One region of the Prevotella sp. P4-119 genome, then DNA from elsewhere that is predicted to be linked to it. Evidence: riboswitches for the same ligand, from Rfam matches in the RefSeq annotation. Region 1 holds a riboswitch; the other holds the start of a gene.
What was found. A riboswitch is a leader RNA that binds a small molecule or an ion and turns the genes downstream of it on or off. The one in region 1 is predicted to bind thiamine pyrophosphate.
Positions count from the first base shown of each region.

Region 2: it holds a riboswitch for thiamine pyrophosphate, as region 1 does, so the genes downstream of both, thiD (bifunctional hydroxymethylpyrimidine kinase/phosphomethylpyrimidine kinase) here and CIK89_RS02530 (TonB-dependent receptor) in region 1, are expected to answer to the same signal.

Region 1 is NZ_NPJB01000023.1:77,625-92,607, reverse strand. It holds gene pckA (phosphoenolpyruvate carboxykinase (ATP)) at 1-1,292, opposite strand, end outside; gene upp (uracil phosphoribosyltransferase) at 1,519-2,175, shown strand; TPP riboswitch at 2,716-2,822, shown strand; gene CIK89_RS02530 (TonB-dependent receptor) at 2,866-5,226, shown strand; gene pnuC (nicotinamide riboside transporter PnuC) at 5,229-5,846, shown strand; gene CIK89_RS02520 (thiamine diphosphokinase) at 5,843-6,484, shown strand; gene CIK89_RS02515 (lipopolysaccharide assembly protein LapB) at 6,605-8,287, shown strand; gene CIK89_RS02510 (TlpA disulfide reductase family protein) at 8,291-9,292, shown strand; gene CIK89_RS02505 (HAMP domain-containing sensor histidine kinase) at 10,266-12,164, shown strand; gene aroQ (type II 3-dehydroquinate dehydratase) at 12,285-12,701, shown strand; gene CIK89_RS02495 (O-methyltransferase) at 12,698-13,324, shown strand; gene kduI (5-dehydro-4-deoxy-D-glucuronate isomerase) at 13,640-14,482, shown strand; gene CIK89_RS02485 (gluconate 5-dehydrogenase) at 14,494-14,983, shown strand, end outside.
Region 2 is NZ_NPJB01000080.1:22,768-37,750, forward strand. It holds gene hisA (1-(5-phosphoribosyl)-5-[(5-phosphoribosylamino)methylideneamino]imidazole-4-carboxamide isomerase) at 1-337, shown strand, start outside; gene hisF (imidazole glycerol phosphate synthase subunit HisF) at 371-1,129, shown strand; gene hisIE (bifunctional phosphoribosyl-AMP cyclohydrolase/phosphoribosyl-ATP diphosphatase HisIE) at 1,126-1,773, shown strand; gene CIK89_RS09075 (cell division ATP-binding protein FtsE) at 1,795-2,559, shown strand; gene CIK89_RS09080 (aspartate kinase) at 2,602-3,921, shown strand; gene lysA (diaminopimelate decarboxylase) at 3,996-5,156, shown strand; gene CIK89_RS09090 (glycosyltransferase) at 5,187-6,416, shown strand; gene CIK89_RS09095 (hypothetical protein) at 6,480-7,583, shown strand; gene CIK89_RS09100 (fructose-1,6-bisphosphatase) at 7,580-9,574, shown strand; gene CIK89_RS09105 (2-amino-4-hydroxy-6-hydroxymethyldihydropteridine diphosphokinase) at 9,586-9,936, shown strand; gene CIK89_RS09110 (M64 family metallopeptidase) at 9,933-11,162, shown strand; TPP riboswitch at 11,292-11,390, shown strand; gene thiD (bifunctional hydroxymethylpyrimidine kinase/phosphomethylpyrimidine kinase) at 11,485-12,300, shown strand; gene CIK89_RS09120 (thiamine phosphate synthase) at 12,297-12,926, shown strand; gene thiC (phosphomethylpyrimidine synthase ThiC) at 12,942-14,525, shown strand; gene CIK89_RS09130 (sulfide-dependent adenosine diphosphate thiazole synthase) at 14,558-14,983, shown strand, end outside.

The DNA.
Region 1 (14,983 bases):
GCACCGCTCTTCTCCATCTTTTTCACGAGCTCTTCAGCATACTTGGTAGGATGCAACTCGAGGAATGCCTGACCGAAGCAAGCAGAGAAGGTTGGAGTAGGCTCGGTGATACCGCGCTCTGTACCAGCCAACTTAGCGGTGAATCCGCTGAGGAAGTAGTACTTGGTCTGCTCAGGAGACAGGATAGATACTGGAGGCAGTACGCCGAATGCGTCGGCTGACAGGAAGATAACGTTCTTGGCAGCAGGACCTGCGCTACGACCGTTCACCTTCTTCACGATCTTCTCGATGTGCTCGATAGGATATGATACGCGGGTGTTCTCAGTTACGCTCTTGTCTGCGAAGTCGATCTTGCCGTCGGCAGCAACTGTTACGTTCTCGAGCAGAGCGTTGCGCTTGATAGCACCGTAGATATCGGGTTCGCTTTCTTTGTCGAGGTTAATAACCTTTGCATAGCAACCACCTTCGAGGTTGAATACGCCTTCGTCGTCCCATCCGTGCTCGTCGTCACCGATAAGCAGACGCTTAGGATCGGTAGAAAGAGTGGTCTTACCTGTACCAGAGAGACCGAAGAAGATTGCGGTGTTCTTACCTTCCATATCGGTATTGGCTGAGCAGTGCATAGAAGCAATGCCCTGGAGAGGCAGGAAGTAGTTCTGCATAGAGAACATACCCTTCTTCATCTCACCGCCGTACCATGTGTTGATGATGCACTGTTCGCGTGAAGTGGTGTTGAAGGCTACGCAAGTTTCTGAGTTGAGGCCGAGCTCTTTGAAGTTCTCAACCTTAGCCTTAGAGGCATTGTAGATAACGAAGTTAGGTTTGAAGTTCTCCAGTTCCTCTTTGGTAGGCTGGATGAACATGTTGGTAACAAAGTGTGCCTGCCATGCTACTTCAACGATGAAGCGTACAGCCAGACGTGTTGCCTCGTTGGCACCGCAGAAAGCATCAACTACGTAGAGCTGCTTGTTGCAGAGCTCCTTGATAGCGATATCCTTAACTTTTGCCCAAACCTCCTCGCTCATGGGGTGGTTGTCGTTCTTGTATTCTTCGGTGGTCCACCAAACCTTATTGTGGCTCTGTGCATCGTCAACGATGTACTTGTCCTTAGGAGAACGTCCGGTGTAGATACCGGTCTTTACGTTTACTGCGTTGAGCTCAGTGTTCTGACCTTTATCGAAACCAGTCAGTCCTGCCTTTGTCTCCTCTTCAAAGAGAAACTCATACGAAGGATTGTGAGCAATCACGGTTGAGCCTGTGATGCCATACTGTGTCAAATCTAACTTTGCCATAATAATGAAAAATATTTGAGTTTGAAATTACTATTATCCGTTTTACGGCGCAAAGTTACAAAGAATTCCGAATTTACTGGTCGGCTTTTAGTTTTTTTAGCGTTTAGATGGGCCATTTTTTGGTTAAAGTAGTTAAAAATGGGTGGTCTCGCAAATAATTGTCACGCTGACTTTGCAAAATTCCGCGAACATTTCTTATCTTTGCGGTCAAAAACCGAAGCAATCTATGAAAATTATCAATTTCGATGAAGAGAACAGCGTGATGCACCTCTATATGGCTGAATTGCGCGACAAGAATCATCAGCGCAACCGTCTGTTGTTCCGTAATAACATCAAGCGTGTGGGTGAGTTGATGGCTTATGAGATATCTAAGACGCTCGATTACAAGTTGAAATCTGTTACCACACCGTTGGGCATTTGTGATATTCAAGTGCCTAAAGATGAAATTGTTGTAGGTACTGTATTGCGTGCGGGCTTGCCTTTCCATGAAGGATTCCTTCAGGTGTTTGACCGTGCAGAGAATGCTTTTGTGTCTGCCTATCGCATGTACACCAACCGCGAGCATACCGAAGTGGGCGTTCATACCGAGTATATGGCATCGCCCAGCATTAAGGGCAAGACTTTGATACTTGTTGATCCGATGCTGGCTACAGGTGGTTCGATGGCTGCTGCCATTGAAGCGCTTTGCAAAACAGGTAAGCCTCGCAAGATACATATCGCCAGTGTGATAGCTACACAAGAGGGAATTGATACCATTCGTCCTGTGTTGCCCGACGATGCCACTGTTTGGTGTGCCGCCATTGATGCCGGAATGAATGAACACAAATATATCATTCCTGGTTTTGGCGACTGTGGCGACCTTTGCTACGGTGAGAAATTATAACCCTTTGGCACCATTGTCTGCATTGGACAATGGTGCTTCTATCTTATAGTTTGGCGTGCTACGCAACCGATAGGTGCGTACTCATGGCATCGGCAGTATTGCCACACGTTGGAAGGTGTGGCAATACTGCTTACACCTATTATATAATTATAAGGATGGGGAGTGGTGTGTGTAGTTTTGACGATTATTGGAATGGTAAGACAGTTTCATGTCAAGTATTGATGACCTCTGTGGACTTTATGTCAATGCAGCCGAACAGTTTGTGAGATTCGCAAAAAGTGAGAAGAGTGTACTCAAGTTTACCCAATCTGCCGATTTGTAATGATAGCTCCCGAAATCGTAGTAGAGCAAATCGTGGTCAATCCTGATAACTCCCGTTATAGTTCCTTTGGTAACGGTTTCTCCTTGTAGGCTTTGTCAGGAAGAAGTGGTGGAGGTCGTGTGTTCCTCTTTGTTGCGCACAAGGTGCTCATGCTCAAAAAAATAACAATAATTTTGCAGTTTCAATTATTTATAGTAATTTTGCAATCGGTTAGCAGAGCGCTAACTAAGGGGTGCTACCTACTCGTAGAAGAGACGGAGGCTGAGAACATACCCATAGAACCTGTACAGGTAATGCTGTCGTAGGAATTTTCCTTGGACTACGTTCTTTCCCCCTTTATATAGTTTAAGGTTTATAACAAACATTCAATGAAAAGATTAAACAGGATTGCATTCAGTGTGGTGTGCTGTGTTTTTGCCAGTCAAGCCGTATGGGCACAAGCCACAATCGACACCGTCAAGGTGCACCAGCTGAATGAGGTAGTAGTAAAAGGTGTACGTGCAGCCAAGGAAGCTCCTTATGCCGTAGCCAACATTAAGAAATCAGAACTCCAGCAATTTTCTCGTACAGGAAAGGAACTCCCATTCCTCCTTTCGCGCACACCCGGCATCCTTGCATGGGGTGAGAATGGATTGGGCACTGGTACCAGCTATATGCGTATTCGTGGTGCTGCAGGTAGCCGCATCAATGTCACCCTCGATGGTGTAGCCCTTAACTCTCCTGAGGATCAGACCGTGTTCTGGGCCAATATGAACAGCTATGCCGCTCTTTTGGGTAGTGTGCAGATTCAGCGCGGTGTTGGTTCATCTACCAATGGTGATGGAGCCTTTGGTGGTAGCATCTCTATGGCTACTGCTTTCCCATCGCTTATCCCTACCGCAGAGGTGACAGGTTCGTTTGGTAGCTTCAACACCTATAATACAGGTGTCAGCTTCTCAACAGGTTTGTTGGGCAAACACCTGATCTTCGACGGTGCCTATCATGAGACCGCTACCGATGGCTATATCGATGGAACATCAGGACGATCAGGTTCTTACTATGGTGGACTGACATGGCTTGCTGACAATTTCAAGGTGAGCTACAAGAATATCGGCAACTTTGAAAAGACCGGCCAGGCATGGAATGGTGTGCTCGCCAGCGACTATGACACCAACTTCACGTTGATGAGCGATGGTATCTATACCTATAAGGATATGGATGCTGCTGGTCTCGGGAAGTTCAATATCCTGACAGCAGGATTGGTGCGCAACGGCAAGGGCGACTATACCATCGTGCCTTACACCATGCGTGATGGTAGTCTTTGGAACAAGACCACCGACAATTTCTATCAGAACCACAATATCCTTTCTGCTGTTTGGACTCCCAACGACCATTGGAGTCACAACTTTGCCGTACACTACACCTATGGTTATGGCTACTACAACGAGTTCAAGAGCCAGTCGAAATTTGCTAAGTTTGGTCTCACCTTCTATGATGCAGACGGCAATTTCGTAAAGCGTTCCGACTTTGTGCGCAAGAAGGGGCTGACCCAGCACACCTATGGCATCGTGTATAACACCAACTACAAGGATGAACACTGGGATGTTATTGGCGGATTGAACCTTCAGCAGTTCCGTGGCAACCACTGGGGCTATCTCACCTATATTGCCAATCAGGCAGCAGAAAACCAGTTCCTGGGCAGCAATGGTCAGTATAAATACTATGATTCTGATGCCCATAAGTATGACTATAGCGCCTTTGTTAAGGCCAACTATCGTTTTGCCGACAACTGGAATGTATTTGCCGATTTGCAGTTCCGTCGTGTAGAATACAAGACCGATGGTGTCAACGATAAATTTGTGGAGCAGGCTGACGGTACCTATAAGAACCAAGTATTGGACATCAACGAGAAGTTCAATTTCTTCAATCCCAAGGCAGGTATCAGCTATACCAACAATGGTCATAAGGCCTATGCTTCTGTAGCTTACAGTAATCGCGAACCTGAGCGCAACAACTATACCGACAACTACAACTATCCATTCCCAGAGCAAGAGAAGTTGCTCGACGTAGAGTTTGGCTATCAGTATCAGGGCAGCAACTGGCATGCCGGTGCCAATTTCTACTATATGGGTTATGACAACCAGTTGGTACAGACCGGTCAGCTGAGCGACATCGGTGAGGCACTCACCACCAATGTGAAAGATTCCTATCGTATGGGCGTAGAGCTCACAGCAGGATGGGCACCCTTGTCATGGATGTCGTTGGAAGGAAATGCCAGTCTGAGCAAGAACAAGATCAAGGATTTCGACGAGTATGTAGATAACTGGGACGGTGATCCATTGAAGATCCACTACGACAATTCAACCTTGTCATTCTCACCTTCTGCCATCCTCAACGGCTTCATCGACCTCCACTATGCAGGATTCTCTGCCACATGGCATACCAATTTCGTCAGCAGTCAGTATCTCGACAACTCCGAGAGCAAAGACCGTTCACTGCCTTGCTATTCACAGAGCGACCTCAGCATCAACTATGGTTCAAAGGTTACCAAGGCATGTGGTATCAAGTATGTGACCATCGGTTTCGATATCAACAATATCTTCGGTCGTTGCTATGCTCCTTCTGGTTTCGTATGGTACAATGCTGTTAGCGAGAGTGCCGGCTATACCAAGGATCATCGTCTGAGTGCCATCAGCTATATTCCTATGGCAGGCACAACCTTCATGACCCATCTGACATTGAAATTCTAATCATGTACGACTATATTGCCCTACATGGGCTTGACATACTGACCACGATACTCGGTTTGATATATATCTGGCTGGAGTATCGGGCCAGTATTTTTCTTTGGATAGTAGGCATCGTGATGCCCGCCCTCGATATCTGGCTCTATTGGCAGCACGGACTCTATGGTGATGCAGGAATGGCTACCTATTATACTTTGGCAGCAGTCTATGGCTATATCGTATGGAAATGGGGACACGGCGAGAAGCGTACGCTTCCCATCAGTCACATGCCCCTACGTCTTTATCTGCCAGTCACGGTGTTCTTCTTTGCAGCGTGGGGAGCTACCTACTATATACTCATCACTTGGACCAATTCTACCGTTCCTGTACTCGATGCCTTCACCAATGCGCTGAGTTTTGTGGGCCTATGGGCATTGGCACGCAAATATATGGAGCAATGGTTCTTTTGGATTGCAGTCGATGTGGTATGCACGTTCCTCTATGTCACCAAAGGCATTCCCTTTAAGGCAGGACTCTATGGACTCTATGTTGTGATTGCCGTAGCAGGATGGTTTAAGTGGCGTCAACTGATGCATCGCCAGAATCATCAATGCCAGCAGTCACCCTCAACCTCAGAAGCATGATGATGTCGCAATTCCTCTTTCGTCCCGATGCCGTTATCCTTGCCAATGGTGTGTTTCCCACCCATGCCATACCGCTCGGAGTGCTTCGTTCTGCTCCCCATGTGGTTTGTTGCGACGGATCCATTGCCCATTGGCCCGATGCTGATGTTGTAGTGGGCGATGGTGACAGCATTCCTTCGCAGTATCGCTCACGGTTGGCACGGATTACCGAACAGGAAGACAACGACCTCACTAAAGCCACACGCTATTGCTTGGACCACTATCAGTCCTCCGTCAGTAATCATTGCCGTTTACGCTTAGCCTATCTTGGTGCTACTGGAATGCGTGAAGACCATACCCTTGGCAATATCGCCTTGATGATGCGCTATTACCGTCAGATGAATATCGAACCCCTGATGTTGACCGATTATGGATGGTTTGTTGCAGCAGAAGGTCGCCAAACCTTTGATAGTTTCGCAGGCCAGCAGGTCAGTATCTTCAGTTTCAATACCACTCGACTCACGTCAGAAGGCCTTCGTTGGTCTGCCTATTCCTATGAAGAACTGTGGCAAGGCACGCTCAACGAATCCTTAGGAGCCCGTTTTACCCTCGATGCCGATGGATGCTATTTGGTATATCGCACTTATGATGCCAAATAGATAGAATGACGGCAAATATACCTTAAAAATCACTAAAAATCCAGTCTTATTCGGTCTTTTACAGAATAAGTGACTATCTTTGCAATATCTTAAAAAAACAGGTAAAAAACAGATAGAATAATGAAGAAATTAGTATTTCTGTCAGCAGTGGCAGTTGCCGCACTGACATCGTGTGGTGGAAAGCTTGGAGAATTGTCTGCCGACAACTTCAAGGTAGTACCCAATCCGTTGGTTGCCGAGTCGGGTCAGGTACCTGCAACAATCAATGGTATGTTCCCTGAGAAGTATATGGCCAAGAAAGCTGTGGTTACCGTAACACCGGAACTGCGCTTCACCGACAATGGCGTAGAGACTGCCGTTAAGGGACAGAGTGCAACATTCCAGGGCGAAAAGGTGTTGGGCAACGATCAGTCCATCTCCTATAAGGTAGGCGGCCACTATACCATGAAAGCCAATTTCGCTTATCAGCCTGCCATGCAGAAGAGCGACCTCTATCTCACCTTCAACGCACGCGTTGGTAAGAAAGAGGTGCAAGTACCAGCTGTCAAGGTTGCAACAGGTGTGATTGCCACCAGCGAACTCTATCGTTCTACCATTACCAGTGCTAATCCCTGCACATCGCAGGATGCATTCCAGCGTGTCAACGAACAGAAGTTTGATGCTACTATCAAGTTCCTCATCCAGCAGGCTGAACTTCGCAAGAGCGAGTTGAAGAGCAATTCCGTACAGGAGTTCACCAGTCTGCTCAAGCGCATTGCACAGGATCAGGAAGGTCTCAATATCAATAATGTAGAAATCTCAGCCTATGCTTCGCCCGATGGTGGTGTGTCTCTCAACGAGAAGCTCGCCAACAAGCGTCAGAAGAACACCGAGTCATACGTGAAGAAACAGATGAAGGCTGCCAAGATCGACGCCAACCTCTCTTCACAATATACCGCACAGGACTGGGAAGGTTTCCAGGAGTTGGTTAAAGCCAGCAACATTCAAGACAAGGATGTTATCCTCCGCGTTCTCTCTATGTATCAGGACCCACAGGAGCGTGAGCAGCAGATTAAGAACATGAGTCAGGGCTTCCGCGAATTGGCAGACGGCATTCTGCCCGAACTGCGTCGTGCCCGCATGACCATCAACTATGAGACAATCGGTCGCGATGACGATCAGATTTTCGCTCAGTATAAAGAAGATGCTTCTAAGCTCAGCGTTGAGGAACTGCTCTATGCAGCATCTATCGCCGATACCGATGCACAGCGTGAGGACATTCTCAAAACCACAACCAACCTCTATCGTGAGGACAGCCGCGCTTACAACAACCTCGCCGTACTGGCTATGCAGAAGGGCAACAATGCCGAGGCACAGAAATATCTGAGCATGGCACGCACCCTCGATGCTAAGAATGCTGAGGCCAATGCCAACATGGGTCTGCTGGCTCTGCAGCAGGGTGATGCTAAGACCGCAGAGGATTATATCTCACGTGCAGCCGGTGCCAACAATCTGGCAGAGGCTCTGGGTAACCTGCATCTGGCACAGGGCAACTACGCTCTGGCACAGCAAGACTTCGCAGGTGTAAACTCTAACAGCGCTGCTCTGGCACAGTTGCTCAATAAAGACTACGCCCGTGCCACTCAGACACTGGCTAACGTGAAGAATCCCGACGCTATGACCGACTATCTCAACGCCATTGTCAATGCACGTCAGGGCAACAACGACGCAGCAGCTTCTTATCTGCGCAGCGCCATCCAGAAAGATCCCAAACTGGCTCAGTATGCTGCCAACGACTTGGAGCTGAGCAAGGTTAGCAAATAAAGAATGAGAAAAATTCTTGGATATATTTCGTTCGTCTTGATTCTCGTTTCGTGTGGCATCAGCGGTAACAAATTCCGTCTTGAGGGCCGACTCAGAAACCTGAATCAAGGCGAATTCTATGTGTATAGTCCCGATGGAGGCATGACGGGCACCGATACCATCAAGGTGCGCGACGGACGTTTCTCTTACGAGAAAGCCGTGCAGGGCGACTATACCTTTATCATCATCTTCCCCAACTATAGCGAACTGCCCGTGTTTGCCACTCCTGGCACTTCGCTCAATATCAAAGGCGACGCCACCCATCTGAAGGAGATTACGGTGAAAGGGTCTAAGATCAACGAGCAGTTCACCGATCTGCGTTCACAACTCAACCGCCTCACACCGCCTGAAGAGCGTAAAGAGGTGGCAGACTATATCCGTAAGCATCCCGAATCGCCCATTAGCACTTATCTGCTCAATCGCTATTTTGTCTTGACCATAGATGCCGATTTCGACCAAGCCGCCCAATTGGCAGCAGTGATGTTGAAGGCGCAACCCAACAATGCACGGTTGCTCACGCTGCGCCGCCAACTCGATGTACTGAAGAAGAACCGTCAGGGTGCTGTCCTCCCTTCGTTTACCGCTACCGATCTTAAAGGTCGTCCCGTATCGAAAGCACAGCTCAATGGTAAGGTCAATGTGGTCAATGTCTGGGCAACATGGAGTTATCAGAGTGGTGACATACAGCGCCGTTTGCAGAAACTCCAGAAGACCTACGGTTCAAAACTCGCCGTGGTGACACTCTGTCTCGATGGTAATATCAAAGACGTGCGCCACCGTGTAGATCGCGACTCCATCCCATGGCCCGTAGTGTGCGATGGTAAGATGTTCCATTCTCCCATGGCAACCCAGTTGGGCATATCCGCAGTCCCCGCCATGATTGTTGCCGACAATAGCGGACGTATAGTGGCACGCGACTTAGAGCCCGAAAAGGTGGAACAGGAATTGGAGAGAAGATTGAAGTGAAGACTATGTGATTGTTGGGTGAAAAAATCAATATGGATATTGTTCATCAGTCTATGTAATATTAGTTGTCTTTTTTTAATTTATAGGACTATGAAAAGAATTTTATTTGTATTGCTGACCATGGTTGCCACACTTTCATTTAGAGAATTATTGATGATAGAAACATAAACTTTATAGAAACCATCGTTTGATAATAAGAGCGTTTGTGTTAAGCCCAATGAGCAGAATTAAGCTTGCTTAAATTTTGCCATGGCGAGAGAAAGTGATATAAAATGGTAGGTTCGTTTGATATGGTCAGACGAACCTCTTTCTCTATATACGCGCGTACGCCTACGCACGCGCGATGTTGCAAAAATCGACCACTCGACCACCATGACGGTATAACATCAAGCGAAACAGAATGTTATGCGGTGGTCGAATGCTTTTCTTTCAGGTGTTTTCGACCACACTTCGACCACCGGATTTCCATCTCTCATAACCATGAAACTGCTAAACGACCCACGTATATCAATGTATAAATAGGGTTAGTGAGATTTATCAGCACTTTTTCAAACCTTGATAATATTTTTATCCAACGATGGATAACACCTTTATCCAATATTGGATAACACCTTTATCAAACGTTGGATAATACTTTTATCAAACGTTGGATAACATCTTTATCAAACGTTGGATAACATCTTTATCAAATGTTGAAAAGACCTTTTTCAATCGTTAGACAATACTCTTGCCAAATGTTAGACAATACCCTTGCTAAACGTTGGGCAATACTTTTGCCAAGCATCTAAAACTCCTTGCCAAAACGTTATCAAAAAAACAATCCATTTTATTGCTGAGCGACAATTATATTTCTTTTGCAATTTACTCTGTAATTTTATCACCATTGTAGTTCTAAAAATTGAAAAATTGTTGTATCTTTGCAGAAAATTAAACCAATGATAGTAAATAGGAAATGATAATACACCACATGAGTATGCTGAAAAGAACGATAGCGTTTATATTTTTTCTGTCAATCATAACCATATCCAGTGTTCAAGCACAGTCAGAAGAGGCGCAAAGCAAGAAAGAAGTGCTCGTATTGAGTTCTTATTTCCAGGGATATGCATGGGCGGAAAACCTCGCCAGTGCCGTAGTTTCACGTTATGCAGTCAACAGACGGTTGACGGTAGAAGTGGAATTTCTTGACCTTGTAGCCCAGCGCGACAGCGTATTGATGCGGGAAAAAGCCGAATCTATCATGAACACCAATGATGCCACAGGCAAGGAAATAGTCATTCTGATAGGTGAGGAAGCATGGATTATGTATCGCACATTTATGAAAGGCGCATGGAAAGAGGTGCCTTGCGTTGCTGTTTTCTCTGGCGAATACACCTTCAGTGCCAAGGACTATAACAGTGGTAAGGAGTGTGTGGAAAGTATGAAGATACCACTGGAAGAGTCGCGTCGCGGCTTCAATGCCGCACTCATCACCGATCCCTATTCTATACACGAGACCATTGAATTGGCTTTACAACTCAAACCGAATACCAAGAATCTTGCCCTTGTCACTAATTCATGGCAGATAGGCTATCTTTCAAGATATAAAACGCGAAAAGTGTTGGAGCAATACCATCCCGACATCAATTTCATCGACCTCAACAATAGGCAGATGACTACTGCCGAGTTGCAAAACCGACTGATGACACTGCCCAAAAACACAACAGTAATCTTCGATTCGTGGATCAGTCAGAACCAGAATGCCACCCGTGCATTATATCCCGACAATGCCATGCGACAGATTGTGGGCCAGTTGACTGGCGATGCCGCTTTCGGACTTTACGATTTGGGCATCAGAGATGGCGCATTGGCAGGAGGCGTATATCCCACTTCCGACGAATTCATAGAGAAGTTGCAAGAAGTGCTTTCGAAGATAGAGAACGGCACACAACCCAAAGATATTCCTCTGATACAGCTCGACAATGCCAAAAGATACCTCAATTACAACACGCTGAAAGCCTACGGCATACCCGAAGAACTCTATCCCGCTGATGCCGTTTACTACGGCAAACCCGTGAGTTTCTTAGAGCGCAACAAGGTGTATGTCATTATTGGCCTCATCATTATGGCATTCTTCCTGATAGTGTTATTCACCATAGCTGTCGTTGAACGCAAACTCAAGAAGAAAACCAAAGAACTGCTTGTCCTTACCAAAGAGAACGAAGCCGGCAAGACCCGCTTCATAGCCAATATGGGCAAACTCATCCGCAATCCGCTCCATGTCATCCAGATGTCTATCGACATGATTGATACGAACCATCTGAGCGAAGACGAGCGCAGGATGATGAAAATCATAGCCAACAACAAAACGCAGCTCATCAACCTCTTCGACGACATCATCGACCTCGGAAAGGCTGGTCTGAACGACTTCCAGTTGTATAGAGCCAATGTCAATGTGGAAACAACACTGTCAGATATCCACGAAACACAAGAGCAGTGTAACAACCTTGAGTTTACGCTGATACCTGCCGGACGGGAGCATTATGTCTATGCTGATCCCAAGCGTCTTTCGCAAGTACTGACATACGCCATACTCAATGCCGACTGTCGTAAGACCGAAGGGCAGGTGGAAGTGAAATGTGAGGGCGATGGCAAGCAGGTGAAAATCTGGGTGATGGCACATGCCAACTTCCAAGATAAAGACAAAACCGAACTGTTTGATGCCTTCAACGACAGGCAGCCCTATGCACAGAGCGACCGAAGCAATCTCGAACTGCCCCTGTGCCACAAAATCATGGAAGCCATGGGTGGCACTATCACGCTGCAGAAACTTACCGACGGCAAATGGGCATTCCTCATAGAAATGAGCGAAAGTTCTCCGCTTAAGAGCAAGTAATCGAAGGTTTCTGTTCTATGAGACATGGTGCCGCCAGGTATCGTGCGATTTTATCGCGATAATGGGGCTGGATTTGAAAAAATGTTGTATCTTTGCACCACGCAAAAAAAGATGAAACAGATGAAAATACTTATTGTGAACGGTCCCAACCTTAATCTGCTCGGACAGCGCGAACCAGGCATCTACGGCACCTCGTCGTTTGAAAGTTATCTGCCTACGCTGCGGCAGCGTTATCCCGATGTGGAGATAGACTACTATCAGAGCAATGTAGAGGGAGAACTCATCAACCGCATGCAGCAAGATGGATTTACGGTAGATGGCATCGTGCTCAACGCCGGTGCATACACCCACACTTCTATAGCGCTGCACGATTGCATCAGGTCGCTGAAAAGTCCAGTGATAGAGGTACATATCTCCAATGTGCATCAGCGCGAACCATTCCGCCACCATTCCTATCTCTCGCCAGCCTGTCGCGGAGTGATCTGTGGTTTCGGACTCGACTCCTACCGTCTGGCTATTGAAGCACTCATCGGATGACGCTCGACAACTATATACTGACCCATTCAGACCCAGAGCCCGACTATCTCTATAAGCTTTGGCGTGCTACCAATATCCATCTGCTCCATGGACGCATGGCATCGGGTCACCTCCAGGGCAGACTGCTGAAAATGTTGGTCGGCATGATACGCCCCAAGAATGTGCTTGAGGTGGGTACGTTTAGTGGCTATAGCGCCTTGTCAATGGCTGAAGGACTGGAAGATGGCGGACATCTCTACACTTTCGAAATCAACGACGAGCAAGAGGACTTCACCCGTCCGTGGATAGAACAGTCGCCATGGGCTGACCGCATCACCTTTCTCATTGGCGATGCCATTACCGAAGCGCCCCGACTCGGCGTCAGCTTCGACCTTGCTTTCATAGATGGCGACAAGCGCACATATCGCGAAACCTACGAAATGGCACTCTCGGTGGTGCGCAAGGGTGGCTTTATCCTTGCCGATAACACCCTGTGGGACGGTCATGTGGTGGATCCTTCCTACGGGAAAGACCAGCAAACCCAAGGCATCGTCTCTTTCAACGACTATGTCAGACAGGACTCCCGTGTGGAGCGTGTCATCCTCCCGCTGCGCGACGGACTGACCCTGATTCGCAAACTATAGGCGGCGAACACAGGCTTGCCTGCGGTTTCGTCCTTTCGCCACAACTCTGTAGAAAGAGGCAGAAACGGCAACCTTTTTGTATTCTGCTCACTTAATCGTACCTTTGACCTTACGGTCTTAGGTACTGTCGTTCGAGAATAAAAAAGAAATTTAATTTTTCTTTTTGTATTCTGCTCACTTAATCGTACCTTTGACCTTACGGTCTTAGGTACTGTCGTTCGAGAATAAAAAATAAATTTAATTTTTCTTTTTGTATTCTGCTCACTTAATCGTACCTTTGCAGTACGAATTTAACTAGAACAAATCATCACACTTATGAAAACAAATTATGAAATTCGTTATGCAGCGCATCCCGAAGATGCAAAAAGCTATGACACTAAACGAATCCGACGCGATTTCCTAATTGAAAAAGTATTCGCCCAAGACGAGGTGAATATGGTTTATTCTATGTATGATCGCATGGTCGTAGGTGGAGCAATGCCTGTCAACGAGCCACTAAAACTCGAAGCCATCGATCCGCTGAAAGCTCCTTTTTTCACTACACGACGTGAAGTGGGTATCTTTAACGTGGGTGGAGCCGGAATCGTAAAGGTGGGCGACGAAACTTTTGAACTCGACTATAAGGAGGCACTCTACATCGGAAGTGGCGACCGTGACGTGGTGTTTGAATCGAAAGATGCTAAGCAGCCTGCGAAATTCTACTTCAACTCTACTACCGCACACAAGCAATATCCTTGCAAGAAAGTAACTAAAAAGGATGCGGTAGTGGCTCACATGGGTGCACTCGAAACTTCTAACGAGCGCGATATCAATAAGATGCTCGTCAATCAAGTGCTGCCTACTTGTCAACTGCAAATGGGTATGACCGAACTCGCACCCGGTTCTGTATGGAATACCATGCCTGCTCACGTGCACTCAAGACGTATGGAAGCATACTTCTACTTTGAGATTCCCGAAGATCAGGCCGTTTGCCACTTCATGGGCGAAGTGGAAGAGACACGCCACCTCTGGATGAAAGGCGACCAAGCTGTGCTCTCGCCAGAATGGAGCATACACTCGGCTGCTGCCACACACAACTATACTTTCATCTGGGGTATGGGCGGCGAAAACCTCGACTATGGTGACCAAGACTTCTCACTCATTACTGATCTGAAATAAAACATAAGTATATGACAAATCTATTTTCATTGGAGGGCAAAGTAGCCCTCGTTACCGGTGCTGCCTATGGTATCGGATTTTCTATCGCGGAAGCCTATGCTAAGGCTGGTGCAAAAATTGCTTTCAACTGCCGCAAGCAGGAACACCTTGATAAAGCTCTTGCCGACTATAAGGCTAAGGGTATTGAGGCTCACGGATACATCTGTGACGTGACCGATGAAGAGCAGGTGAAAGCTATGGTTAGCGACATCGAAAAGAAGTTGGGCGTTATCGATATTCTCGTCAACAACGCTGGAATCATCAAGCGAATCCCCATGACAGAAATGTCGGTAGAAGACTTCCGACAGGTGATTGACATCGACCTCAACGCTCCTTTCATCGTATCAAAAGCAGTATTGCCAGGCATGATTAAGAAGGGACATGGTAAGATTATCAATATCTGTTCTATGATGTCGGAACTCGGAAGAGAAACCGTTTCGGCATACGCAGCGGCTAAGGGCG
Region 2 (14,983 bases), on a different contig from region 1:
CAACGGAATGATTAGCATCAACGGATGGAAAGAGGACTCTGCAGAACCGCTTCTTCCCTTCCTCAAACGCTACATCGACGCAGGCGTCAAATACGTACTATGTACAGAGATCTCAAAAGACGGAACACTACAAGGGCCTGCCATTGACCTTTATCGTCAGATCATGGAGACTTACCCCCAACTGCATCTCATCGCAAGCGGAGGAGTATCCTCACTCGACGACATCAAAGCACTCGACGCTGCAGGAATCCCTGCCGTGGTCTTTGGAAAAGCCATCTACGAAGGACGTATCGACATGAAAGAACTCATGGCTTACCATAACGCCTCGGCACAATGACAACATAAGAACAACAAGAGAATATTCAATAATATGGGACTTGCCAAACGAATCATACCTTGCCTCGACGTAAAAGACGGACAAACCGTCAAAGGCACCAATTTCGTCAACCTCAGAGCTGCAGGAGATCCTGTGGAACTGGCTAAAGTATATAGCCAGCAAGGAGCCGACGAACTGGTTTTCCTCGACATTACCGCCTCCTACGAAGAGCGCAAGACCTTTACAGAAATGGTCACACGGGTGGCACAGGAAATCAATATCCCCTTCACCGTCGGCGGAGGCATCAACGAACTTGCCGATGTGGAGCGCCTGCTCTATGCCGGCGCAGACAAGGTGAGCGTCAATAGTGCGGCCTTGCGAAATCCGAAACTCATAGAAGATATTGCCAACCGATTCGGTTCTCAAGTCTGTGTATGCGCCATCGACGCTCGCAACGATGAGGACGGATGGCATTGCTACCTCAAAGGCGGAAGAGAACGCACCGAACACAACCTCTTTGAATGGGCACACGAAGCACAAGAGCGCGGAGCAGGAGAAATCCTGTTCACAAGTATGGACCACGACGGAGTAAAAACAGGATTTGCCAACGAAGCCCTGCGCCAACTCACAGACAACCTCTCCATACCCGTCATCGCAAGCGGAGGAGCTGGAGCGATGGAACACTTCCGCGACACTTTCATAGAAGGACATTCAGACGCAGCACTCGCAGCAAGCGTTTTCCACTTCGGCGAAATCGCCATACCGACACTCAAACAGTATTTACACCAACAAGGCATCAAAGTAAGATTATGAAAATAGATTTTGAAAAAATGGACGGCCTCGTGCCTGCCATCATCCAGGACGCAACAACAAAAAACGTGCTCATGCTCGGCTTCATGAATGAAGAGGCCTATAAGAAAACCATCGAAACAGGTCATGTCACATTCTGGAGCAGAAGCCGTCAGACCCTTTGGACAAAAGGTGAGACGTCTGGACATTTCCTCAATCTCGTCAGCATCAAAAACGATTGCGACAACGACACGCTCCTCGTCAGAGTCAATCCCGTTGGACCTACCTGCCACACAGGTACCGACACCTGCTGGGGAGAAGACAACGAAACAAGTCCCATACTCTTCCTCACCGAACTGCAGGATTTTATCGACAAGCGCAAAAAGGAAATGCCTGAGGGATCTTACACTACAAGCCTTTTCAACAAAGGCATCAACAAAATATCACAAAAAGTTGGAGAAGAAGCACTTGAAACAGTAATAGAAGCCACAAACGGTACTGACGAGCACCTGGTCTATGAGGCATCAGACCTGCTCTACCATCTCCTCGTCATGCTTACCGCCAAAGGACTCCGCATCGAGGATGTCGCAGCAGAACTGCAAAAACGCCACGACCCCAACTGGGACAAAAAACGCCGCCAAGAAAAGGCTAAAGGAACTATGAAATAAAACTTTTTAAAGCTTCCATATATGCTGATAGACTATAAAAACGCCACCATCCGCCAAGATGACGGGTCTCTCGTACTCGAACATGTGGATTTCCATGTCAACGAGGGCGAATTCATCTACATCATCGGTCGTGTAGGTTCAGGAAAGAGTACACTACTCAAAACACTCTACTTCGAACTCGACTTGGACGAGGCAGACAATGCCATGGTTTTCAACCACGATATCCGCAAATTGAAACGCAGATACGTACCTGCCTTGCGCCGACAGATGGGAATTATCTTCCAGGATTTCCAACTCCTGAGCGACAGAAACGTTCACGACAATCTGCAGTTTGTGCTCAAAGCTACAGGATGGAAAGATAAGGAAGAAATCGAACAGCGCATCAGCGAAGTCCTTGAAGACGTTGAAATGACAGAAAAAACAGAGCGAATGCCTCACGAACTCTCCGGCGGAGAACAGCAACGCATCGCTATTGCACGCGCCATTCTCAACAAACCCAAGGTTATCATAGCCGATGAACCAACAGGCAATCTTGACCCAGAAACAGCCAACAACATCATACAGCTGCTGAGAAATGTTACACAGACAGGAACGTCCGTCGTAATGACTACCCACAATATTCCTTTGCTGAAGGATTATCCTGGCATCGTCTATCGTTGCTGCGGAAAACATCTCGAACTGGTTACCGACGATTACAACAAGATCATGATGCTCTCCGACGATACTGACAGTTCGCAGGAAACATACAACAGCGGATATGAAGTGCGAGAAGACCTGTCTGTTTGAAGCAAAATACAAAGTAGAACAAAATTAAAATAAACATACACTATGAAAGTAATGAAATTTGGCGGTACTTCGGTAGGTTCACCAAGCCGCATGAAGGAAGTTGTCAACCTGGTTACGAAATCAGGCGAACCCGTTTTCATCGTTCTCTCTGCCATGTCAGGAACAACAAACTCCCTGATAGAAATCTCTGATTATCTCTACAAGAAGAATCCGGAGGGAGCGAACGAAGTGATCAATATGCTTGAAAAGAAATACATGAAGCATATTGAAGAACTCTACACCACCGACGAGATGAAACAAAACACCCATGAATTCATCGCATCGGAGATGAACTACCTGCGCTCCTTCACCAAAGAGCTCTTCACTTCGTTTGAAGAGAAAAGCATTGTGGCTCAAGGTGAAATGATGTCAACCAACATGGTGGTCAACTACATGAAAGAACAAGGTATCAAGGCTGTACTGCTCAACGCACTCGATTTCATGCGCACCGACAAAAACTCGGAGCCTGACCCCACCTACATCCGCGAGAAACTCTCTGCCATCATGGAGAAGAACCCTGACAATCAGGTATATATCACCCAAGGATTCATCTGCCGTAATGCCTATGGCGAGATAGACAACCTCCAACGTGGCGGTTCTGACTATACTGCATCGCTCATCGGAGCAGCTATCAACGCCGAGGAAATCCAGATCTGGACAGATATTGACGGTATGCACAACAACGACCCACGTGTCGTTGAAAAGACCGAACCCGTACACCACCTCCATTTCGAAGAGGCTGCTGAATTGGCATATTTCGGTGCTAAAATCCTGCACCCCACCTGCATCCAACCTGCAAAATATGCCGGAATCCCCGTACGTCTGCTCAACACGATGGATCCTGAGGCTGAAGGTACTACCATTTCCAACCAGACTGAATATGGCAAAATCAAGGCTGTTGCTGCAAAAGACAATATCATCGCCATCAAGATCAAGTCTAGCCGCATGCTCCTCGCAACAGGCTTCCTGCGCAAGGTATTCGAAATCTTTGAGAGCTACCAAACTCCTATCGACATGGTTTGTACGTCAGAAGTGGGAGTTTCCATGTCAATAGACAACTCCGCACACCTTGGAGAAATCGTTGACGAACTCAAGAAATACGGCACAGTAACCGTAGATACCGGCATGTGCATCATCTGTGTGGTAGGTGACCTCGACTGGTCGAACATCGGATTCGAAACCATGACGCTCGACGCCATGAAGAATATCCCTGTTCGCATGGTCAGCTATGGTGGTTCTAATTATAATATCTCATTCCTTATTCGCGAGGAAGATAAGAAACGTGCACTTCAAAGTTTAAGTGATACCTTATTCAATAAGTAAAACCAACGACAAAGGGAGGAGACCTCTCTACTAAGGCTCCTCCCGATTGTCTGAAATGCAAAATAGACAACACAATGACAAAAGGACAATTTCCCACCCATAAATTTCAACAACTCCGCACCCCTTTCTACTACTATGACACAGAACTGTTGCGCAAGACTCTTCAGACCATCTGTCAAGAGACTATGCGACATGAAGGTTTCTGCGTACACTATGCCGTAAAAGCTAATGCAAACCCATACCTGCTCCGCATCATCAGAGAGGCTGGACTGGGAGCCGACTGCGTGAGTGGCGGCGAAATAGAAGCAGCTCTCAAAGCAGGATTCCCTGCCTCTAAAATTGTCTATGCGGGCGTAGGAAAGAGCGACTGGGAGATCAACCTCGGACTCGACAAAGATATTTTCGCTTTCAACGTGGAGAGTATTGCCGAATTAGAGGTTATCAACGAACTGGCTGCCGCCAAGGGAAAGGTGGCTCGCATTGCCCTTCGCATCAATCCTAACGTAGGAGCACACACCCATGCCAATATCACCACCGGACTGGCTGAAAATAAATTCGGTATTGCCATGGACGACATGCTGGCAAGCATCGAAGAAGCTGCCAAACTCAACAACGTGAAATTTGTAGGCCTCCATTTCCACATCGGAAGCCAGATCCTCGACATGGGCGATTTTGAAGCGCTCTGCAACAGAATCAACGAACTGCAGGACCTACTGGAAAAACACCACATCCAGATAGAAAACGTCAACGTGGGCGGAGGTCTCGGCATCGACTACCAACACCCCAACCGAGTCCCCATTCCCAATTTCCAGGATTATTTCAACGTATATGCCAAAAAGTTGCGCTTGCGTCCAGGACAAACCCTACATTTTGAGTTAGGTCGTGCCGTAGTCGCACAATGTGGAACGCTCATCGCGCGTACCTTATATATAAAACAAGGCGCCGTCAAGCAGTTTGCCATCATCGACGCTGGAATGACAGACCTCATCCGCCCTGCCCTCTATCAAGCCTATCATAAGATAGAGAACATTTCGAGCGACGAACCTGCCGACACCTACGATGTGGTAGGACCAATCTGTGAGTCAAGCGACGTATTTGCCAAACAGATAGACCTCAACAAATGCCATCGTGGTGACTTGATTGCCATCCGGTCTGCTGGAGCTTATGGAGAAATCATGGCTTCACAATACAATTGCCGCCAACTGCCGAAAAGCTACATGAGCGAAGATCTATAAACACCATAACACTCTCATCATCAAAGGACTATGACTATCACATTCGACTATTTCTCTATTGCAATATCTGTTTTCCTATTGCTGTTGGCCCTCATCTCTCCTTGGTTCAGCAGCATGGCAAGACGTCCCCGTATCAAAATGGCTGACGACATACAGAATGCCTCGGAGAACGATGTCGATGAAAGCACCTGCAATAGTGATTCTACAGAGACGACGGAGGTTCATACCCCAACAGGGGCAACCTCCGCACTACCGTTTGTTTCCATTGTCCTGGCCGTACACGACAATGCCTGTGAATTGGAAGAAAGACTGCCCCAACTCTTGGAACAACAGTACCGGGGAAAATGGGAGGTCATCATTGTCGATGAATCATCAACGGATGATACACAAGACGTGCTTACGCGTGCAAAAGCTAAATATCCACGGCTCTACACCACTTTTATTCCCGAATCAAGCCATTACATCAGCCGCAGGAAACTCTCGCTTACCATGGCCGTCAAGGCCTCAAAGGGCGATTGGATATTGATAACCGACATAGACTGCAAACCCACAGGCAACCGCTGGTTGGCAACCATGGCGGAACACGCAACCGACGACAAAGACCTGGTCATGGGCTACACCAGTTATGATGCCGACACTCCTGCCTATTGGCGCTATGACCGCCTCAACACGCTGTGTTACCAACTGCATCGCATCAAAAACGGAATTGCCTATCGTAACATCGGCTGTAATCTGATGTTCCGTAAATCAGACTTTATCCAACAAAAGGGATTTCTCCACAACCTGGTTCATCTTCGGGGAGAATACGACTTCATTGTCAACGAGATGGCAACACCACACCGCACCGCTTTTGTCTATGACTTTCAAGCGCAGCTCTGTCAGCGTTGCCCTGCTGACAAGACGTGGCTTTACGACCATCTCTACTATTTAGAGAGTCGCACGCTGATGAAGCGCGGATTACGACATCGATTGCTCTGCAACACCGACCAATGGATGCTCCATCTGGGATGGCTGCTTCCCATGGCAGCGCTTGCCTATGCCATATCCGCATCAAACCTCGTCGTGACCGTTGCTGCCACCGTAGCCCTTCTGCTGACATTGGTAACACGACTGACCATCTTCCTCAGCACCTGCAGACAGTTTGACGAACACATCTCCTGGTGGAAGGCACCATGGCTTGAAGTGCGAACCGTCTGGCAAAACGCATGGTTGATGTGGCGGCATCGGCGAGCCGACCGCTTTGATTTTATCCGAAAATAATTTCAGAGAAGCACACATAGCCTATTATCACAATTTTCAAACTTCAAATCAAGTTTACGTCTCATGAATATCCTACACTACTTCGACAAGACAGACAGCATGACCGCCCAATATATCGCCATGCTGTCAAGAGTGTCTTCACATGAGACTGCGATGTTCTTCGCCACAGACTGCCAGGAGGCGCTGAAAATACTCCAGATGGCAGACATCAACATCCTCCACATACACGGATGCTGGCGTACATCGACTGCCAGACTTTTTACCAAAGCTCGCACCAAGGCCATTCGCTTGGTCGTCTCTCCCCACGGACAGCTGGAACCTTGGTTTTTCAACCAGCGGTATTGGAAAGAGAAGCTCCCTAAAGCCTTACTGTTCCAACGCCGCATCATCAGTCAGGCATATGCCATCGTTGTGGAGGGAGCCATGGAAGAAGAGTGTCTGCGCAAACTAAACTGGAACAAACGCATCATCATTGTGCGCAACCCCATTATCACCTGTTCCATCACAGCCGAAGAAACACTCCGACAACTGACACAGATCTACCGACGCATCATGGACAGCAATACCATCGAACTGATGCAACCGGAAACCTTGTCAACACTCCGACTGGCCATCAAGGCTGGAATCACCCAAGATATCCGCTGGCTTAATCTGCCGGCATCACACACGCCGCCACACCTTGACGAAGAAGGGTGGCGCCAGATCCGCTGTTATGCACAGCAGGAGCAAATTGAACAGCTGATAGACAGAGGACTTCGTATCCTGCAATGCGATTGCCCTCACTTCGACGAAATGAAGTCGCACCCCTTCTTTCCCGACCACTACAAACCGTCAAAGGGAATAGAAGAAACCATCGGAATGAGTTTCACCAGCGAAAACAAACGACTGATAGAAACCTTCCGACTGTTGCATCGTCTCATATCCCGTAACAAACTAACTGTCTTTCACCTATGCGAACTCGACAAAGAATTACGCGAACACGACTGCAACGAAGAGAAACTCACAGAGAGTTTAGAAGAACTCCGGCTGCTGAAAAGCGCCAGACGCCTGATGCAGGTCATGGTTGAGGAAACCGGCTTCGACGAAGGATTCATGCCATTCCCCCCACTCAACGACCGCGTCACCCGAAACATAGAACGACAAATCAAAAACCATCTGAAGATATGACGAAAGAATCCGTTACCCTCCGTCGCGACATGCACTATTTGCAACTCCTGTCCAACAGTTTCCCTACTGTTGCGGCAGCATCGACGGAAATCATTAACCTTGAAGCAATACTCAATCTCCCCAAGGGCACAGAACACTTCCTTGCCGACTTACACGGTGAGAGCGAGGCTTTCCAGCATGTTTTGAAAAACGCATCTGGAAATATCAAGCGTAAGGTGGGCGAACTCTTTGCCGGCGACATCCGCGACAAAGAACAGCGAGAACTGTGCACGCTCATCTATTATCCCGAACAGAAAATCGAACTCATCAAAGCCGCTGAATCCGATCTGGAGGACTGGTACCATATCACCATCCATCGGTTGGTGGCTGTCTGCCGCGACGTCAGCAGCAAATACACACGTTCTAAGGTTAGAAAATCGCTGCCTCCCGATTTCTCTTACATCATCGAAGAACTGCTTCATGAGCGTACCGACGATACCGACAAGGCTGCCTACGTCACCGTGATTGTAGATACGATTATTTCTACAGGACGTGCCGACGACTTCATCATCGCCCTCTGCCACGTCATCCAGCGACTCGCCATCGACCAATTACACATCCTGGGCGACATCTTCGACCGAGGCCCCGGTGCCCACATCATCCTCGACACCATGCGCCATTACCATTCCTGGGACATCCAGTGGGGCAACCACGATATTCTATGGATGGGCGCTGCTGCCGGCAACGATGCCTGTATCTGCAATGTGCTGCGCCTTTCGTTGCGCTACGCCAACTTAGCCACTCTCGAAGAAGGCTACGGCATCAACCTCGTACCATTGGCAACCTTTGCCATGGAGACCTACGGCGACGATCCCTGCAAAGAGTTCAAACCCAAACTTCTGAAAGGTTCCCACCTCGATGAAAAGACCATGCGCCTCACGGCATTGATGCACAAGGCCATCACCGTCATACAGTTCAAGACAGAAGCTACCATCTTCAAGCGCCGCACAGAATGGGCAATGCAGGATCGTTGTCTGCTCGAAGCGATTGACTATGCTCACGCCACCTGCACCATCGGCGACACCGCTTACCCCATGACTTCCTGCCTCTTCCCCACTATCGTATCAGGTCCCGACTGTCAACCGACATTCGAACTGACTCCCGAAGAGACACAGTTGATGGAGAAGCTCCACCACTCGTTTCAAGTCAGCGAGAAGCTCCACAAGCATGTCAAGATGCTCCTGTCACATGGTTGCATGTACAATATCAGCAACCACAACCTGCTGTTTCACGCCTCCTGTCCGCTCAATGCTGACGGTTCGCTGAAGAGCGTTGCACTCTATCATGGAGAGCATTACAGCGGTATGGAACTGATGACACGCTTGGGCATGCTCATCCGTTCTGCATTCAATAGCGATACAGATCCGGAACTTCGTCAGTACGCCATCGACTATTTCCTCTACCTTTGGTGTGGTAAAGACTCACCCTTGTTTGACAAGTCAAAGATGGCTACGTTTGAGCGTTATTTCCTTACCGACCGCGAGACCTATAAAGAGGAGAAAGGCTACTATTTCCAGTTGCGCGACTCCGAAGAAGTCTGCGACCGCATCCTTGATGCATTCGGTGTGGCAGGCCCCAACCGCCACATCATCAACGGCCACGTTCCCGTCCATGCCTCCAAAGGTGAGAACCCCATCAAAGCCAATGGCAAACTGATGGTCATCGATGGAGGATTCTCCGAGGCGTATCATAGCGAGACAGGTATTGCGGGCTACACCTTGGTCTATCACTCACGTGGATTCCAGTTGGTTCAACACGAACCCTTCACAAGTGCTTCCGATGCTATCAGAAAAGGTTCCGACATCAAGTCAACAACCCAGTTGGTCGAACTCTCCACCCATCGCATGCATGTGGCAGATACCGACAAGGGTGACGAACTGCGTGCACAGATTGACGACCTCCGACAGCTGCTCTATGCCTACCGTCATGGTTTTGTGAAAGAAAAGAAATAGTGCCCTACCCTATGGCAACAGTAATCATCTCGCTCGGTTCCAACCATCGGCAGGCCGCCCACATCCAGTGGGCGTCACAATGGCTGCAGACTATGCTGACCGACACCACATGCAGTCGCCTCTTATGGACTACCGACATCAAAGGCAGCGGCATCATGTATATGAACCGCTTGATCAAAGGCACGACCGACTTGTCTGCCGACTCCCTCAACGCGTTGCTTAAGGCTACAGAACAGCGTTGCGGCCGACAGGGAAGTCGGGTGTCTGTCGATCTCGACCTCATGCAGTACGACCAACAGCGGCTGCACCTTCGCGACTGGCCTCGTCCTTATATCCAACAACTAATCAATGACATCTTATGAAACGTTACGTCTCATTCCTTGTTCTGCTCATGACCGCCATCAGTCTGCATGCACAAGATTTCCAACAGTTCTTCAACGACAGCACCCTGCGCCTCGACTACATCTTTGCCGGTGACAAGAAGAGCCAGCATATCTACCTCGACCAACTCCACAAGAGTGCCGGATGGTACGGTCGGCGTCATCATCTCGACCAACTGCCTTTAGAAGGCAACGGCGACATCACCATGAAAGATGCAGCCACAGGAACCGTCATCTACCGCCACTCCTTCTCCACCCTCTTTCAGGAATGGCTCTCTACTGCCGAAGCACGGCAGACCAGTCGGTCATTTGAAAACGTATTCCTCGTTCCCTACCCCCGCCAAGCTGTAGAGATCACCGTCACCCTGCGCGACTATCATGCCCGCACCATGGCGTCGATGACCCATCGTGTCAATCCCACCGACATCCTCATCCGTCGCCAGCACCAGCAGAGTCGTTACACCACGATTCATGCTGCCGCCGACACCGCCCGATGCATCCATGTGGCTTTTGTTGCCGAGGGCTACACCGTCGGACAGATGGATCAGTATCTTGCCGACTGCCGTGCAGCCACCGAGGCGCTGTTTCGCCACGAACCATTCAAGCAACTGCAAGATCGTTTCAATATCATCGCCATCCAATCGCCTTCCCATGATACAGACGTCAGCCAACCCGGTAAGAACATCTGGCTCGACACCGCCCTGGGAAGCCATTTCGACACCTTCTATTCCACACGCTACCTGACCACCCTGCACCTCAAACGCCTTCACGACCTGTTGGCAGGAACACCATACGAACATATCATTATCCTGGCGAATACAGCCCACTATGGCGGCGGAGGCATCTACAATTCCTACAACCTCTGTTACACGCGTGGCCAACAGTTCCTTCCTGTGGTGGTTCATGAATTCGGTCACTCCTTTGGCGGCCTTGGCGACGAATATCCCTACGGTGACGACGACCCCATGTATTTTGCCGATACCGAACCCTGGGAACCCAACCTCACCACCCACACCACGCATCCTGCCAAATGGCAGAAACTCATCGACGAAGGACGCGCCTCGCTGGTAGAGGGTGGCGGCTATCTCACCCATGGCGTATGGCGCGGACAGGAAGATTGTCGTATGCGCACCAACGAGCACCCCGACTTCTGTCCCGTCTGCCAAGAAGCCCTCACCCGCCTCATCAAGTTCTATACCGAAAAATAAACCGAAACTGGTTTCCGTCCGACAGCGATCCAACACCCATTGGGTCGCTGTCGGTGTGAATAAATCTTAAATAACAGACCATCATCATCATTATCTGTAATTTTTCACTACCTTTGTATCATACTTACAAGAAGAAATAAGGGGTGCGTCACGATTGTGTTGCTGAGATTATACCCATAGAACCTGATGCAGGTAATGCTGCCGAAGGGATTGCTTCTTTTTTCTCGCCTTGATGGTTCAGGCAGAAATCCAGAAGCTGTTTCTATTCCGTATCGTCTTTGAAAGTACGTCAGCAGATGTACCTCAGAAAAATGAAAACAAAATGAGGTATATTAGCGTACTGACCATAGCAGGATCCGACAGTTGCGGTGGAGCCGGCATCCAGGCAGACCTCAAGACCATGTCGGCCTTGGGCATTTATGCCGCTACCGCCATCACATCCGTCACCGTTCAGAACACCACTGGCGTGCAGGCGGTGCAAGCCATCCGTCCAGACATCGTAGCCGGACAGATCAAGGCGGTCATGGACGACATCGCCCCAAATGTAATCAAGGTGGGAATGGTCAATAATGCAGAGATCATCCGTGCCATTGCCGACACCCTCTCCCCTTATCCCCATGCCACATTGGTGATCGACCCCGTTATGGTTTCTACGAGCGGGGCGCTACTCATGCAACCCCATGCGGTTGAGGCATTCTGCCAACGCCTCCTCCCCCTATGCACCCTGCTGACTCCCAACATCCCCGAAGCCGAAGTCCTCTCCCACACCTCCATCCGCAGCATAGACGACACAGAACGTGCCGCCCGCCACATTCTGCAACTCGGTTGCAGGGCGGTACTCATCAAGGGCGGACATCTGGAAGGACAGGCCAAGACCGACGTACTCTACCAAGCCGACACCCCTCCGTTGTCATTCTCCCATCCCACCGTTACTACACGCAACACCCACGGCACGGGTTGCACCCTATCCTCCGCCATTGCCTCATTTATCGCCCGTGGCTCATCCCTTCCCGAGGCGATACAACAGGCCAAGTGCTACCTGTCCTCTGCCATAGAAGCCGGCAAGGATGTCAGCATAGGAAGGGGCAACGGCCCAGTAAACCATTTGTTTAACCCAGAAAAGCTAATCATACAATGATACAGTTTATTACACACACCAACGACCGTTACGACTACGTAGAAGGAGCACGCCTCGCCTTGGCAGGCGGATGTCGCTGGATCCAGCTCCGCATGAAAGACGCGCCGAAAGATACGTTCCTGGCGGCAGCCACAGCCATCGGCCAACTCTGCAAGACATATCATGCCACATTCATCCTCGATGACCATGCAGAATGGGTACAGGAGGCAGGTGCCGACGGCGTACATCTCGGCAAGAACGATATGCCCGTGAGTGAGGCACGCAAACTCCTGGGCAGCCGATATGTCATCGGCGGCACCGCCAACACCTTCGACGATGTCGAACGACTCTACCGCGATGGAGCCGACTACATCGGCTGCGGTCCGTTCCGCTTCACCACCACCAAACAAAAACTGTCCCCCATCCTCGGTGCAGACGGTTACCGCCGTATTGTCAGTCAGATGAAGCTCCACCACATCACCATCCCTATCGTAGCCATTGGCGGCATTTTGTCCTCCGACATCCCTGACGTCATGGCAACTGGAGTCAGCGGTATTGCCGTAAGCGGAGCCATCCTCAATGCCGACAGTCCTGTGGAAGAGATGCAACGTTTCATCCGTCTTACAGAGAAAGAAATAGCCAAATAACTCAATATAAAAGAAATGGAAACAAAAATCAAGATCAATTATCCATCTTCCGAGAAAGTCTATCTGCAAGGAAAACGCTATCCGGAACTGCGCGTGGGTATGAGAAAGGTAAACCTCACCCCCACCGTCACTTTCAAGGGCGATGTGCGCCATGAAGAAGCCAATGCCCCCGTCTATGTCTATGACACCAGCGGACCGTACAGCGACCCCGATATGGCTATCGACCTGAAACAGGGACTCCCTAAATTGCGTCAACCGTGGATTGACGGTCGCAAGGCGGGAGAGACACAGATGTACTTCGCCAAACAGGGCATCATCACGCAAGAGATGGAGTATGTGGCAATACGCGAGAACATGAACTGCGAGGAATTGGGCATTACCACCCACATCACCCCGGAATTTGTCTGCAAGGAGATTGCTGAGGGACGTGCCGTAATCCCAGCCAACCGCAAGCATCCCGAAAGCGAGCCGATGATTATCGGTACCAATTTCCTGGTGAAGATCAATACCAATATCGGTAATTCCGCCACCACATCGGGCATCGAGGAAGAGGTGGAAAAGGCCGTTTGGAGTTGCAAATGGGGCGGCGACACGCTGATGGACCTTTCCACGGGAAAAGACATCCACGAAACGCGCGAATGGATTCTGCGCAACTGCCCCGTTCCCGTAGGTACCGTACCGATGTATCAGGCTTTTGAGAAGGTCAACGGCAAGGCAGAAGACCTGACGTGGGAGATTTTCCGCGATACGCTCATCGAGCAGTGCGAACAGGGAGTGGACTATTTCACCATCCATTGCGGCATCCGTCTGAAGAACATCCATCTTGCCGACACCCGTCTGACGGGTATTGTCAGTCGCGGAGGCAGTATCATCTCCAAATGGTGTAAGGTACACCAGAAAGAGAGTTTCCTCTACGAGCACTTCGATGACATCTGCGACATCTGTGCCCAGTACGATGTAGCCATCTCCCTTGGTGACGGCCTCCGTCCCGGTTCTACCTACGATGCCAACGACGCGGCGCAGTTTGCCGAACTCGACACCATGGGTGAACTCGTAGAGCGTGCTTGGGCCAAACACGTACAGGCATTCATCGAAGGTCCCGGTCATGTTCCCATGCATAAGATCAAGGAGAATATGGAGCGCCAAATCGAGAAATGCCACGGAGCACCCTTCTACACCCTCGGTCCGCTCGTCACCGATATTGCCCCCGCCTACGACCACATCACCTCTGCCATCGGCGCCTCGATGATCGGATGGTACGGCACCGCCATGCTCTGCTACGTCACCCCTAAGGAGCACCTTGCCCTCCCCGACAAAGACGATGTGCGCACTGGTGTTGTAACCTACAAGATTGCCGCCCATGCTGCCGACCTTGCCAAGGGTCATCCCGGTGCCACCGTCCGCGACAATGCGCTGAGCAAGGCACGCTACGACTTCCGTTGGAAAGACCAGTTCAACCTCTCGTTAGATCCCGAACGCGCCCTGGAATACTACAAGGCAAGCAATTCCGTCGATGCCAACTACTGCACCATGTGTGGCCCTAATTTCTGCGCAGCACGCATCAGCCATTCCCTAAAGAGCTGCGAAGAAGAAAAGTAACAAATCTATAACCCAATAAACAACAACAAACAATGATTGAAACACAAGTATCAAAAGGTATCATCAGTACCTATTTCGACAAACTCCAACGTAATCTGAATCTCGACGTAGCCATTGTGGGCGGAGGCCCCTCAGGCATCGTCGCCGCCTATTACCTCGCCAAGGCAGGTCTCCGTGTAGCCCAGTTCGACCGCAAGTTGTCTCCTGGTGGCGGCATGTGGGGAGGCGCAATGATGTTCAACCAGATTGTCATTCAGGAAGAAGCCATGCACATCGTCAAGGACTTCGACATCAACTATCAGGCCTTTGAAGACGGACTCTACACCATCGACTCCGTAGAGAGCACATCTGCCCTGCTCTACCACGCCGTTCATGCCGGTGCCACCATCTTCAACTGCTATTCGGTAGAAGACGTCATCTTCAAAAACAATGTTGTCAGTGGTGTTGTGGTCAACTGG